Regions from separate parts of the Peribacillus sp. NPDC096622 genome, predicted to be linked through region 1. Evidence: riboswitches for the same ligand, from Rfam matches in the RefSeq annotation. Region 1 holds a riboswitch; each other region holds the start of a gene.

Region 1 (4,198 bases):
ATTTCGGAAAGCTCGGATGATGCATAAATGATCGCTTTTCCATTCCTTGCAAGCTTTGCAATCAATTCGAATATATCCTTCTTGGCTCCAACATCGACCCCTTTCGTTGGTTCATCGAATATGTATACATCCGCATCTGCCATAAGCCACTTTCCAATGGCAACTTTTTGCTGGTTACCACCGGAAAGGTTTTCGACCTTCACTTCTCCTGAAGGAGTTTTAATGCCGAGACTTGCGATCATTTCCTTCGCCTTTTCCTTTTCCGCCTTACGATCCACGAAACTGAATGTTTTGCAGAATTTGCCGAGACTGGCTGCAGTCAAGTTGGCCGAGACTGATTCCTTTACAAGGACCCCTTCTTTCCTGCGTTCTTCAGGTACGAGTGCCAGCCCGCTTTTTACAGCTTCATACGGTGATTTCAAAGAAAGCTTTCGACCATTCAGGATGACTTCACCGGCTGTGATGGACGCATGACCGAAAAGGGTTTTACACAGCTCCGTTTTCCCAGCCCCGACCAACCCTGCCAAGCCGATTATCTCACCTGCTTTAATATTCAGACTGACATTCTTGACTTTCTCGGCATCTGACAAACCGTTCACTTCCAGAATTACGTCTCCAATTAAAGCTTTCACTTCAGGAAACTGTTCATCCATGGTTTTCCCGAGCATGTTCTCTACCACTTCGGTACGGGTTATGTCCTCGCTTTTTCGACAAGTGACACGCTTCCCATTCCTCATGATTGTAATTTCCTCACAGATATTAAAAATCTCAGGCAGACGATGTGAAATGAAAACGATCGCCACGCCTTTTTGCTTTAATTCATTTACAATTCGAAAAAGTTCTGTCGTCTCCGTATGACTTAACGGCGCAGTTGGCTCGTCGAGAATCAGGAATTTGCATTCTGTCGAAACGGCTCTTGCTATCAGGACCATCTGTTTTTCAGCCAAGGTAAGGTCTCTAACCAGCTTTTTCGAAGGGACACGAATTTTCATACCTTCAAGAATAGAAGTGGCTTTGTTGTGCAGCTCTTTCCATTGGACCCTCTGTTTTTTCCCCATGTTTTGGACCATATCATTCAACATTACATTTTCCCCAACTGTTAAATATGGGATGAGCGCGGTATCCACTTCCTGATAAACAATTTGAATACCTTGTTCCTGAGCAGCTTTTGGCGAGCGAATATCCTGCTTCATCCCATCAATAAAAATGTCACCTGAATAATGAACATGGGCTCCCGATAAAACTTTCATTAACGTCGATTTCCCTGCTCCGTTTGCACCGACCAATGCATGGGCTGTCCCTGATTGTACTGAAAAATCAACTTCACTCAGCGCCTTCACTCCCGGAAATTCAATCGAAATCTTCTTCATCTCTAGTTGAGTGCCCATGTCCATTCCCCCTTATAGAACAGACACTCCCTTCACCGGAAAGAGAGTGTCTCTTTTTATTTTTTGTAATGATCTTTCAAAATCTTCATCCAATCTTCTTCAAATTCCGTGGATACACCCCAACCATCGACAATATCAGACAGGTTTGCCATGTTTACGGCTTCTTTTGAAGCTTGGATTTGCTTTTGTGAAATAAGTGAAGCCTCCAAATCATATGTTTGCGGCGTTTCTTCGCCCGCTAATTTTTTAGCTAATATCCTCATATTCACTGCACCGATCAACTTGGGATCGACTGCTGCCGTGTAGGACCATGAGCTATCAGCCGATTGGATTTCCTGGAGATCTGCATTCGAAACATCAATTCCATATATCTTCACTTCATCGCGGCCCGCTTCTTTAATCGCACGGGCTGCACCGATAGCAAAGGCATCCCATGTTGCAAAAATGGCATCCAATTTACCTTTAGGGTATTTATTCAGCATTGCGGCCACAGCATTTTGTGTCTGGACCGAAGTATCAGCAGATGCCACTCCGAATCTTTCGACTTCTTTAATCCCAGGATTTTCTTTTAATTTTTCCTGATAGACTGCATTTCTTCTTACCATCGGAGGAAAACCGTCCACCCAAAGATAGGCAATTGCAGCTTCACCTTTCTGTTCCTTTATCAGGTTATCAAAAGCCAGTGTTGCCAACGCTTCATCATCTTGTGAAGTTAACGTCACGCCCTCTATTTTAGATAGATCGCTTATTGAATCGAATGTGACAACGCTTTTACCTGCATCAACCAACTTTTGAACGTCATTTACAGTTGCGGCATCATCACCATGTGAAATGATATAGCCGTCATAATCTTCCTCCAAAGCCTGCGCTATCGCATCATGGAATTTAGCCGTGTCACCATTGGCCGTGTACGTATCCACTTGAAACCCCAGCGCTTCTCCTTCTTCTTTCGCCCCCGCCAAGTATTGGGCAGTATGATCATCACCGCCAATTTTACGGATCACTTTGATCTTGGCTCCATCACCGTCAGCAAATCTTTCCGGGACATTTTCAAATGATACTTTTTCTTCTTTCTTCGATTCTGTGGAACTCTGCCCTGTAGAGCAACCCGTTAAAAGCAAAGCCGAAGCGATGGCAGAAATGAATACCCCTTTAATAGACCTTCTCATCTTGTTTCCCTCCATGTTTTCTTATTAGTCTTATCAGTTAAGTCGGTGTAAATTCCAAAATAAAAACCTCTCTAATATAGAGAGGTTTAATCGGCTGTTTTGCAGACTTGTCCCTCTCTTATCTGTCAAAACATTTCTGTTTTGCAGGATTTAGCACCAATTCCTAATGGAACGGTTGCTGGGCATCTTAGGGCCAGTCCCTCCGCCACTCTTGATAAGAGATATATTGTGTTACGTTTTCGTAATTATCACTTTATAGGGATATAGTCGTAAAGTCAATAGATTTTTGAATATTTGAAATCTTTCCTGTTATTTTTATTTTCTTTGAAGCTGGGCTAGACGCTTTTTCTCGATTTTTTCAAGCCTCTCCAACTGCCTTAATTTCACTTCGAACAAAGTGATCGGATCACGGTAAACTTCCGGATTTTCTTTCATATGCTCCAATGCAGCCTGGTAGTCTTTTATTTCAGTCTGTGTCTGCTCTATCGTTTTTTGAAGTACGGCAAATGAACTGCGATAGAAAAGTGAGATGTCCCGATCCAATGATTTTTCAAACAATCCAAATTGGGTGAGGAAACGTTCCGTAATCATTTCGGCAACATCCAAGTAATCTTCACTTTCCAGGTATTTCTTATAACGATTGTACATATTGGCTTTATTTTGCGGTATCGCCCCAAACAGCTTCCCTGCTCCTTTAAGCAGCAATTGTGATGGAGTCCTGCGCAAAAGGATATTAACGTTGTCGATGCGGATACTGCTTGTCATCCGGTCGGCATCACGGCGCCAGTCATCCAATACCCTGAAGTCACCTGCCAGAGTTATCCGTTCTTCTTTGTATAGTTCATTGAAACCGGCACTCATCTCATCCATAAACTGCTGGCTTTGAGAGAACTCCAGTTGGGAACTGGCAATCCAGTCTTGAAGAGAACGGTAATATTGAGGCATGATCTTGTCAGATATGAAGGTTTGAATCCGCTCATTCATTTCCTCGTTTAACTGTACATGGACCTGACTGAAATCACTGCTTTCCGTTAATGATTTCGAGCAATCCCTCAGTAATTCAGGAATTTTTGAATAAAGCTGATTTTTCACTTCGTCCTTAAGCGAACGATACGACCGTATGATATTTTCACTTTTTTCTTTTTCCAGATCAGCCAGTTGATTGACCGCTCCATTCAGTTTGACTTCCATCTGTTCATTCCAAGAGATGGAATGCTCACATTTCCGCTCATTGGCTGCCCGTTTTTCTAATAGATATGATAAAGTTTTACGAATGAATGCCAGGATTTTTTCAGATCTTCTTTCCTTCCAATTATCATCTTGATAATTCGATTGAAGGAAGGCTGAAAGGTCCTTCAATTGCTGCCTGCTGTCATAATGTTTGGAGAAAGCGAATACTTTCGCATTCGGGAAATATGCATTCACTTTATCCCATGTTTCGTCTTCCATCCGGACTGCGACCTGATCACTATATATCGTATCCATTTTATTTAATAGGAAATGAATCGGCAGTTTCGGAGCCATCATTTGAATTTCCAATAACAGATCCCGTTCGCTGCCGGTGAAAGGCGCCCGGGCGTCAAGAACGAACATCAGGCCATCACTGCCATGTAAATAACCTTGGAAATCGGATTCCACGCT
Region 2 (4,198 bases), on a different contig from region 1:
AATCTTGTTTCGTCCGAATCGAGAAGCCAGTAAGTACTTCCGCTTCCGGTACATTTGGTGTAACAAGTGTTGCAAGCGGAAGCAACTCCATTTTTAAGGCAGAGACAGCCTTTTCGTCGAGCAAATGGTGGCCGCTTTTGGAAATCATGACAGGGTCAAGGATAACGATGGCAGGCATGAAGGCTTTAAGGGACGCAGCGACCGTTTCCACGATTTCTTTTGATCCAAGCATGCCTATTTTTACTGCATCGACACGAATATCTTCAAATATAGCTGCAATTTGATCCGATATGATAGCTGTTTCAATTGGCTGTACTGAACGGACTTCCATTGTGTTTTGTGCGGTTACGGCTGTGATGGCGGACATTCCAAATACACCATGTGCAGAAAATGTTTTTAAATCCGCTTGTATTCCAGCACCGCCCCCTGAATCAGAGCCGGCGATGGTTAATGCTGTTTTCATAAAAAAACCCCTTCATATAATTATTTTTTATCAGTATTTTAAGTAATATGAAAGCTAAAATCGCACCTGCGAATGAACTGAACATAAAAGCCGGTAAAAAACCAAAAAGAGCAGCTTTTTCTCCCAATAGGAGGGTTGCAAGTGGATAACAGGCTAGGGAACCGAGAATGCCGGTCCCGATCACTTCCCCTAAACAGGCGAATTTTAAGTTTTGTGTTTTTTGGTAAAGGATGGCAGCCAAAAGTGCACCGATCATGCTTCCGGGAAAGGCGAAAATTGAACCGGTACCAGACATGTTTCTAATGATGGAAACTAAAAAAGCTTGTGTTACAGCATAGGCAGGCCCCAATAGAACAGCCGTCAGGACATTTGCCAGATGCTGAATAGGAAAGATTTTTGCAAATCCTGCAGGTATGAAAATAAATGAACTGGTCAGCGTCGTTAAAGCCGTGATCATGGCAGTCAACGTCAGTTTCTTGATAGGATTCATCATGTCATCCACCTACAGCGGCCAATCCTGCTCATTTTGAACCATATCCCAGAATAAATATTCATATCGGGAAGTAACCAAAAAGTGCTTTTCTAATCTAAGAAGTTCCTTTTCAGGCATGCCTTCCGTCAATTCTTCCAACAAAGCGATCAGCCACTTATGTGCTTCCCCGAATTCAGGAGACGAATAGGATCTTATCCAATCTGCGTAGCGGTTGTTTTCCAAAGCTGCTCCATTTTGTTCTTTTAATAGCAAACCGATTTCATAATAATCCCAAGCGCAGGGCAGGAGACAGGCGATCAAGTCTGCTAAAGTCCCATGCTGAGCTGCATTTAGCATGTAACCTGTATAGGCTAAAGTGGTTGGAGTAGGTTCTGTATTTTCCAATTCCTTGGAACTGATCCCGAATTCGGAAGCATAATGCCGATGGATATCCATTTCCACTTGAAGGGTTTCATTTAAAATATTCGCAAACTTTGCCATGGTTTCGATGTTATGGGCTTTGATGGCACCTAAAGCAAAGAGCTTGGAATAATCCATGAGATAGATATAATCCTGCTTCAGGTAATAGGCAAATTTCTTTTCAGGAAGCGTGCCGTTTCCAATTGCCTGGACAAAGGGATGTGAATGGTTCCTTTTCCAAATCTCTTTTGCCCTTGCATGCAGTCTATCACTGAATGTTTCTAATTTTGTATTCTCCATTGTTCATCCTCCTTTAGAATGGATCCCTTTGTTAAATAAAAAACCCCGTTCCTGAATACGGAACGGGGTAGATGGATATAGTCTGTAAATGGACGATATCATCCACTTCCCTCCGCCGGTATGAGCCGGTTCAGGTTCAAAGGGTCCGGAACTAATTCCATCTCAGTCTTAAAAAAAGACTCCCCTAGTGGTGTGAATTGTATGTAATTACTGACATCATATCAGAAAGACAAGAAAATGCAATACGTATTTGAAACAGGGTTCCCTTTATTCCAGGAAAAAAGGGAGAACCAGGTAATTGACTTTTGATGATTATTAGGATAGAATCGTTTCTACATCATTATATATCGAATTCTTATCCAGAGAGGTGGAGGGACTTGGCCCTAAGAAACCTCGGCAGCGGACCCGTTTTGGGAACTGTGCTAAATCCAACAAGCATATGCTTGGAAGATAAGAAGAGCCGTACGGACACTGTCAGCCTCTTCTTAAATTGGAAGGGGCTTTTATTTTTGGGAAATAACGTTTAGTGACATAATAGAAAAGGTATATATAATTTGGTGAAATCAAACAAGTTGATAAAGTTTAGCTAACTAGAAGCAGGCTCAAGGACGACTAGGAAAGGAGCCATTTACATGGCAGAATTATTTAAGAGGATTGAACAGAGGAAGGCAAAGCTCATTGAAGAGCTATTGGCCAATGGAGTATACAAAACCTCTGATGAAAGGCACCTTTATGATGCCCCATTAAAAGTACTTGAAGATGAATATAAGATTGTTATAAATAGACCCAATAACGAGTCACCTTCTGAATGGATGACATAGTAAGCGATATACTATATTTTTGGTTCATGGATAAGGGATATGATGTAAGCATTCGCAGTCTACACTAGTGGATGCTTTTTTTGCGTTTAATAGAAAACGACACAAAATATACATAATTAAAGAGTGGAATAGGTGTTTTGTCACATTTGACCTATAAAATAACACATTTTATTCCTGGAAAATAGTTGATTTTAACTAGTGGTTTCATTATGATGAAAGTGTAAAAATATTGAATTAATGGGAGGTGGCTATAGTGCCTTGCCGTAAGGTAACTGTAGAAAAAGTAGAAGAAAAGAGACAGGAAATGATAAAGTTGGGAGCGATTTACGGCTTAACAAGTCTGGTAACTGTTCAAGCCAGTCAAGAATTGGATAGGCTATTAAATGCATTAGCAAGTAAAAGGGATTCTGAGTATTTTTCCTTTCAAAAAGCAAATAGGTATTTTTAAATTAGCCAATTCGACCTGTATTAATCTGAAAAGCTACTGCTCAAGGCAATAGCTCTAAAGAATTATATATTAAATATCGACACGTTTACCAAGAATGATCAAATCCCGCTCAATGCCATCCAGCTCGGCAACTTGAGGTAAATGTGCCCATTCTTCAAACCCAAATTTGGAAAAAAGCTTAAGGCTCGGTGCATTGTGGGCGAAAATGAAACCCAATAAAGTCTTAATACCTAATTTTGGACACAATTCAATTGCCTTTCGAATCGAAATTTGTCCGATTCCTTTTCCCCGGAAATAATCATCAATATAAATGCTGATTTCCGCAGTGGACTTATATGCCGGTCGGCCATAGAAGGATTGAAAGCTCATCCATCCAGCAGTTTTCCCTTCTATAGTAATGATATATAGCGGTCTACTTTCTGAATGATGTTCCTCAAACCATTTAACCCTCGATTGGACGGATACAGGTTCCGTATCTGCCGTGACCATTCTTGAAGCAATTGTCGAATTATATATTTCAACAATTCTGGGTAGATCAGATAGTTCTGCCTCTCTAAACTCTATGTTCTCTTCCATGATTTAAACTCCTAACTATCATTTATTCAATCTCCAGAATGAAGGGTAATCCCGTTTTTGGTTTTAGGGACGGTGAACGACACCCAATCCATTGAAAGTTTTATATTATCATACACTCATTACTCTTTATCTGACAATTCTTTTTTATGTTAAGACTTCAGATTTTTGGGTATGTAAAAGACTAAATACTTCTAGTAAAAAGACAAGAGGAGAACCAAATGAAAAAATTGGCAGGTTTATTGATTATTGTACTGGTTATATGTTTTGCTGCATATGAATTCCAGGCCTCGGAGTCGGAAGATGTGCAAAGGGTCATGGCTTTTGGAGATTCATTAACCTACGGAAAAGGGGATAAAAACGGGGAAGGATATATAGAAGGCCTTGAGGATGAATTGAATGATCCGCAATCGGAGCAAAAAGTGAGTTTTTGGAATTACGGTATAAAAGGCCAGGAAACGGATGGGGTGATGAAACAGCTTGATGATTACCGCATTAAAACGAAACTTGATGAAGCCGATACTTTCATCATTTTTATTGGAACGAATGACTTGATCAATAGTAACGGCGGGGACTTGGAGAAAATAAGTGACCGAAAAATCAATGAGGGTAAACGGGAGTATATCAACCATCTGAAAAAGATTACATCAACATTGCTGGAGGCAAACGATAAAGCGGATATTCTGGTAGTAGGACTATAT
Region 3 (4,198 bases), on a different contig from region 1:
CTCTAAGTAAGGAATGTGCTGAAAGTAGTTAGCATCCAATTCCTTATCATTCAACGCCTTATTCGGTAAAACATAGTCCTGGAACGTTTCGATTTCCAATTCGATTCCTTTTTCTTTAAGAAGCGGCTTAGCTTCCTCAAGGATTTCAGCATGCGGAACATTGGATGCCCCTACAACTATTTTCTTCGATTCTTTTTCCATATCGCTGCCGCTTTTATCCTTTTCACTTCCACAAGCAGCCAAAGCGATGGATAACACTAAAATTAATGCAAATCCTAAAAACTTTTTCATCCTATTCATCTCCCTTTATCTTTTGTCCAATTTAGATGTAATCACATCTCCAATAATTTGAATTATGAAGACGATAATTAGAATAACGATCGTCGCTACAAGCGTAACGTCATTTTGATTTCTTTGATAACCCTCCAAATAGGCTAGATTACCAAGCCCGCCTGCACCGATGACCCCGGCCATTGCGGTATATCCAACCAATGCAATCGATGTTACCGTAATCCCGGAAATAAGGGCAGGCATCGACTCTGGAAGCAGGACCTTCCAAATGATCGTGCTCGTTTTTGCCCCCATCGATTTAGCGGCTTCAATTACACCTTTATCGATTTCACGAAGGCCGATTTCAACCATACGCGCATAAAATGGGGCCGCACCGATAATAAGTGCGGGCAGTGCAGCGTTCTGTCCGATCATGGAACCGACAAGCGCTTTAGTGAAAGGAATGAGCAGCACGATCAAAATAAGAAATGGAATGGAACGGAATATATTGACGACAGCACTCATGATCCCGTTGACTGCCCGGTTTTCCCACATATTACCCTTCCCTGTCAGGAAAAGGATCAATCCTAATATTATGCCTATAAAAAAGGTTGCCACTACAGAGACGCTTGTCATGTAAAGCGTTTCCCTCGTAGCTTCAATAATGTCTTCCCAATCAACATTCGGCAATAATTCTTCAAGCATGAGTAATCACCTCCACGCCTACCTGCTGTGCTTTAATGAATTCGATTGCGCGGAGCATTTCATCCTCTTTGCCATCTAGATGGATAAACAATGTTCCATATGAACCGCTTCTTGTTTGGGATATCTTACCTTGAACGATATTGACATCCAACTCGAAGTTACGTACAAGCTTGGTGATCAATGGGCTTTCTGCATGATCGCCTACAAAGGTCAATTGAATCACTTTGCCTGCAGGATAGCGTTCGAGCAAATGGTCCATCGTTTCTTTCGTTTCTTCTGGTTCCGTTACCTGTTGCACGAAACGCTTCGTCATTTGTTCTTTAGGATTCTTGAAAACATCCAGGACAGGTCCCTGTTCAACAACTTGCCCGCTTTCCATCACGGCGACGCGATGGCAGATTTTACGAATCACATGCATTTCATGTGTTATCAAGACGATCGTCAATCCCAGGCGCTGATTGATGTCAACAAGCAATTCCAGTATGGAGTCGGTAGTCTGCGGATCCAAGGCAGAAGTCGCTTCATCACACAGCAGCACTTTAGGGTCATTTGCCAGAGCCCTGGCAATTCCCACCCTTTGCTTTTGCCCCCCGCTTAATTGTGAAGGATAGGCCTTTTCCCTGCCTTCCAGTCCGACTAACTTGATCAATTCGTTCACACGCTTGGTTCGTTCAGTTTTAGAAACTCCTGCAATTTCCAATGGGAAAGAAATATTTTCCTGAACGGTCCTTGACCATAATAGATTGAAATGTTGGAAAATCATGCTGATTTCTTGACGGGCCTTACGGAGCTGAGCCCCTTTAATTTTTGAAATTTCCTTCTCAGCCACCACAACGGATCCCTCTGTCGGTGTTTCCAATCCATTGAGCATTCTGATCAAAGTACTTTTCCCCGCTCCACTGTAACCGATGATACCGAAAATCTCGCCTTTATTTATTTCAACATTCACATTATTTACAGCCTTGATCGTCTCACTGTTTCCTTTTCCTGTTCGGAAAAGCTTACTGACTTTCGTCAATGTAATCATTAATCCTCACCTCTTTTATCCAATAAAACCTATGAACTTAGTTGATTTCTCTACATTATTAGTCTGTTTCTCATATCCTGCAAAGGTTTTCCCCATAAAAATAGAAAAAACCTTTCTGCATGAGCAGAAAGGCAGGTGAAGAAACAGGCCTTCCTCTCATCTTCCAAAGTGATTAAACTTTGTGTGAATTGGCACCTTTCCAAGGAAATCTCCTTGTCGGTTGCCGGGTTTCATCGGGCACATCCCTCCACCTCTCTTGATAAGAGCTAATATATAGAATATTTGTACAACATTAAGTTCTTTAGTATGGTGAAATTTTATCATAGATAAAAAAGGAGCGCAATGTATATTATTTCTAGTACAACAATGAACAGGAACTTTGCTTAAACCGTTTTGGAAGTCAAGGAGACGATATTCGTCGCCTTTTCAATTGCCTGCTCCAAATCTTCTATTAAATCCTCTACATTTTCAATCCCAATGGATAAACGGACTTGGTCGGCACGCACACCCGCTTTTGCAAGACCTGCCTCATTCAATTGTTGATGGGTCGTACTGGCTGGGTGGATGATCAAGCTCTTCGCATCCCCTACATTCGCCACATGGGACCATAATTCCACCGAATTGATAAGTTTTGCCCCAGCTTCGCGATTACCTTGTATCCCAAATGTGACGACAGATCCAGCTCCCTTTGGCAAATATTTATCCGCAAGGGCTTTATCGGGATGATCCTCATCACCGGGATGTGAAACCCAAGTCACGGCAGGATGGTTTTTTAAATATTTAATGACAGACTTGGTGTTTGATAGATGCTCTTTCATCCTAACATGGAGCGTTTCAAGTCCAAGCGTAAACTGGAATGCACTTTGGGCACTTAGCGCAGGGCCCAAATCACGGAGTAACTGGACTCGGGCTTTCGTTATGAATGCGGCAGGTCCAACTGCCTCGGCGTATACCAGATTGTCGTAACTTGGGTCAGGCTCCGTGAAGCCAGGGTAGTTTGGCGAGTTCCAATCGAATTTCCCTCCATCCACGATGACACCGCCTAGCGTCGTTCCATTTCCAAGAAGCCATTTTGTAGCGGAATGGATGACGATATCCGCTCCAAAATCAATTGGTCTGCAAAGATACGGTGTCGCGAAGGTATTATCAATGATTAAAGGTATGCCGGCTTCATGGGCGATTTTCGCTACCGCTTCAATATCAAGCACCCTCAAACTTGGATTTCCGATCGTTTCAGCAAAAATGGCTTTAGTTCTTGGCGTAATCGCCCTTTTAAAATTTTCAGGGTCATCTGGAGAAACGAATTTCACTTTTATCCCATATTTAGGAAGAGTATTTTCAAAAAGGTTATACGTACCGCCATATAAGGTAGAGGCTGAAACAATCTCATCCCCTGAAGCGGCAATATTCAGGATTGAAAGTGAGATGGCCGCCATTCCGCTTGCCGTTGCCAATCCGCCGATACCGCCTTCCAGTAAGGCCATTCTTTCCTCAAAAACGCTGACCGTGGGATTATGAAGCCGTGTATATATATAGCCATTCTCCTTTAGGCCAAATAATTTCGCTGCATGGTCGGTGTCTTTGAACAAGTATGCATTGCTTTGGTAGATAGGAACTGCACGGGCACCTGTTTCATCAGCTTGCAGACCGCCATGAACACTCAATGTTTCGAAACGCAACTTTTTCCCTGACATATTAATTCTCCTCTTTTTTATGGATTTAATTGGAATTATATGAAATCTGGCCTTTTATAAACAAAAAAACCACTTCAATAAGAAGAGGTTTCAAGAACACACCTCATCTACCAGAGCCAACACTCTGCTGGAATTAGCACCGTATATAAAATTTATACCGGTTGCCGGGCTTCGTCGGGCCAGTCCCTCCGCCACTCTTGATAAGAACTATTAAATTCTGCCGTTACTTTACTTAATTCAAAATATAGCATTTTAGAATAAATCAGTCAATGAATTGTTAGAATATTCTTTGTTTATTTTCAACTTGCATTCAAATGTACGCAACAAAGAAACCAACCACGGATCTGATTGGTTTCCTAGCTGATTTCCTTAAGCAATCCGTACAAATAAGGAACGGATTGAAAGGCATATATTTTTTTGTGCAGCTGTCCTTCTTTGAAAAGCAATAAGCAAGGAACACTTTCGATTTCATATGATTCGGCAATTGCTTGGACATAGTTCA

The links. A riboswitch is a leader RNA that binds a small molecule or an ion and turns the genes downstream of it on or off. The one in region 1 is predicted to bind S-adenosylmethionine.
Region 2: another riboswitch for S-adenosylmethionine. It lies ahead of ACIQYG_RS14510 (Fur-regulated basic protein FbpA); the one in region 1 lies ahead of ACIQYG_RS13195 (sugar ABC transporter substrate-binding protein).
Region 3: another riboswitch for S-adenosylmethionine. It lies ahead of ACIQYG_RS05455 (methionine ABC transporter ATP-binding protein); the one in region 1 lies ahead of ACIQYG_RS13195 (sugar ABC transporter substrate-binding protein).

What each region holds. Positions count from the first base shown of each region.
Region 1 covers NZ_JBIWES010000006.1:98,510-102,707, reverse strand. Annotated here, with positions in the region: gene ACIQYG_RS13200 (sugar ABC transporter ATP-binding protein) at 1-1,388, opposite strand, end outside; gene ACIQYG_RS13195 (sugar ABC transporter substrate-binding protein) at 1,445-2,557, opposite strand; SAM riboswitch class I at 2,673-2,778, opposite strand; gene ACIQYG_RS13190 (GTPase domain-containing protein) at 2,873-4,198, opposite strand, start outside.
Region 2 covers NZ_JBIWES010000007.1:96,140-100,337, forward strand. Annotated here, with positions in the region: gene thiD (bifunctional hydroxymethylpyrimidine kinase/phosphomethylpyrimidine kinase) at 1-463, opposite strand, end outside; gene thiW (energy coupling factor transporter S component ThiW) at 432-953, opposite strand; gene tenA (thiaminase II) at 966-1,655, opposite strand; TPP riboswitch at 1,746-1,851, opposite strand; SAM riboswitch class I at 2,008-2,112, shown strand; gene ACIQYG_RS14510 (Fur-regulated basic protein FbpA) at 2,288-2,476, shown strand; gene ACIQYG_RS14515 (aspartyl-phosphate phosphatase Spo0E family protein) at 2,730-2,924, shown strand; gene ACIQYG_RS14520 (GNAT family N-acetyltransferase) at 2,994-3,500, opposite strand; gene ACIQYG_RS14525 (DUF459 domain-containing protein) at 3,719-4,198, shown strand, end outside.
Region 3 covers NZ_JBIWES010000002.1:435,227-439,424, reverse strand. Annotated here, with positions in the region: gene ACIQYG_RS05465 (MetQ/NlpA family ABC transporter substrate-binding protein) at 1-291, opposite strand, end outside; gene ACIQYG_RS05460 (methionine ABC transporter permease) at 307-975, opposite strand; gene ACIQYG_RS05455 (methionine ABC transporter ATP-binding protein) at 968-2,002, opposite strand; SAM riboswitch class I at 2,156-2,268, opposite strand; gene ACIQYG_RS05450 (O-acetylhomoserine aminocarboxypropyltransferase/cysteine synthase family protein) at 2,386-3,696, opposite strand; SAM riboswitch class I at 3,797-3,903, opposite strand; gene ACIQYG_RS05445 (thioredoxin family protein) at 4,053-4,198, opposite strand, start outside.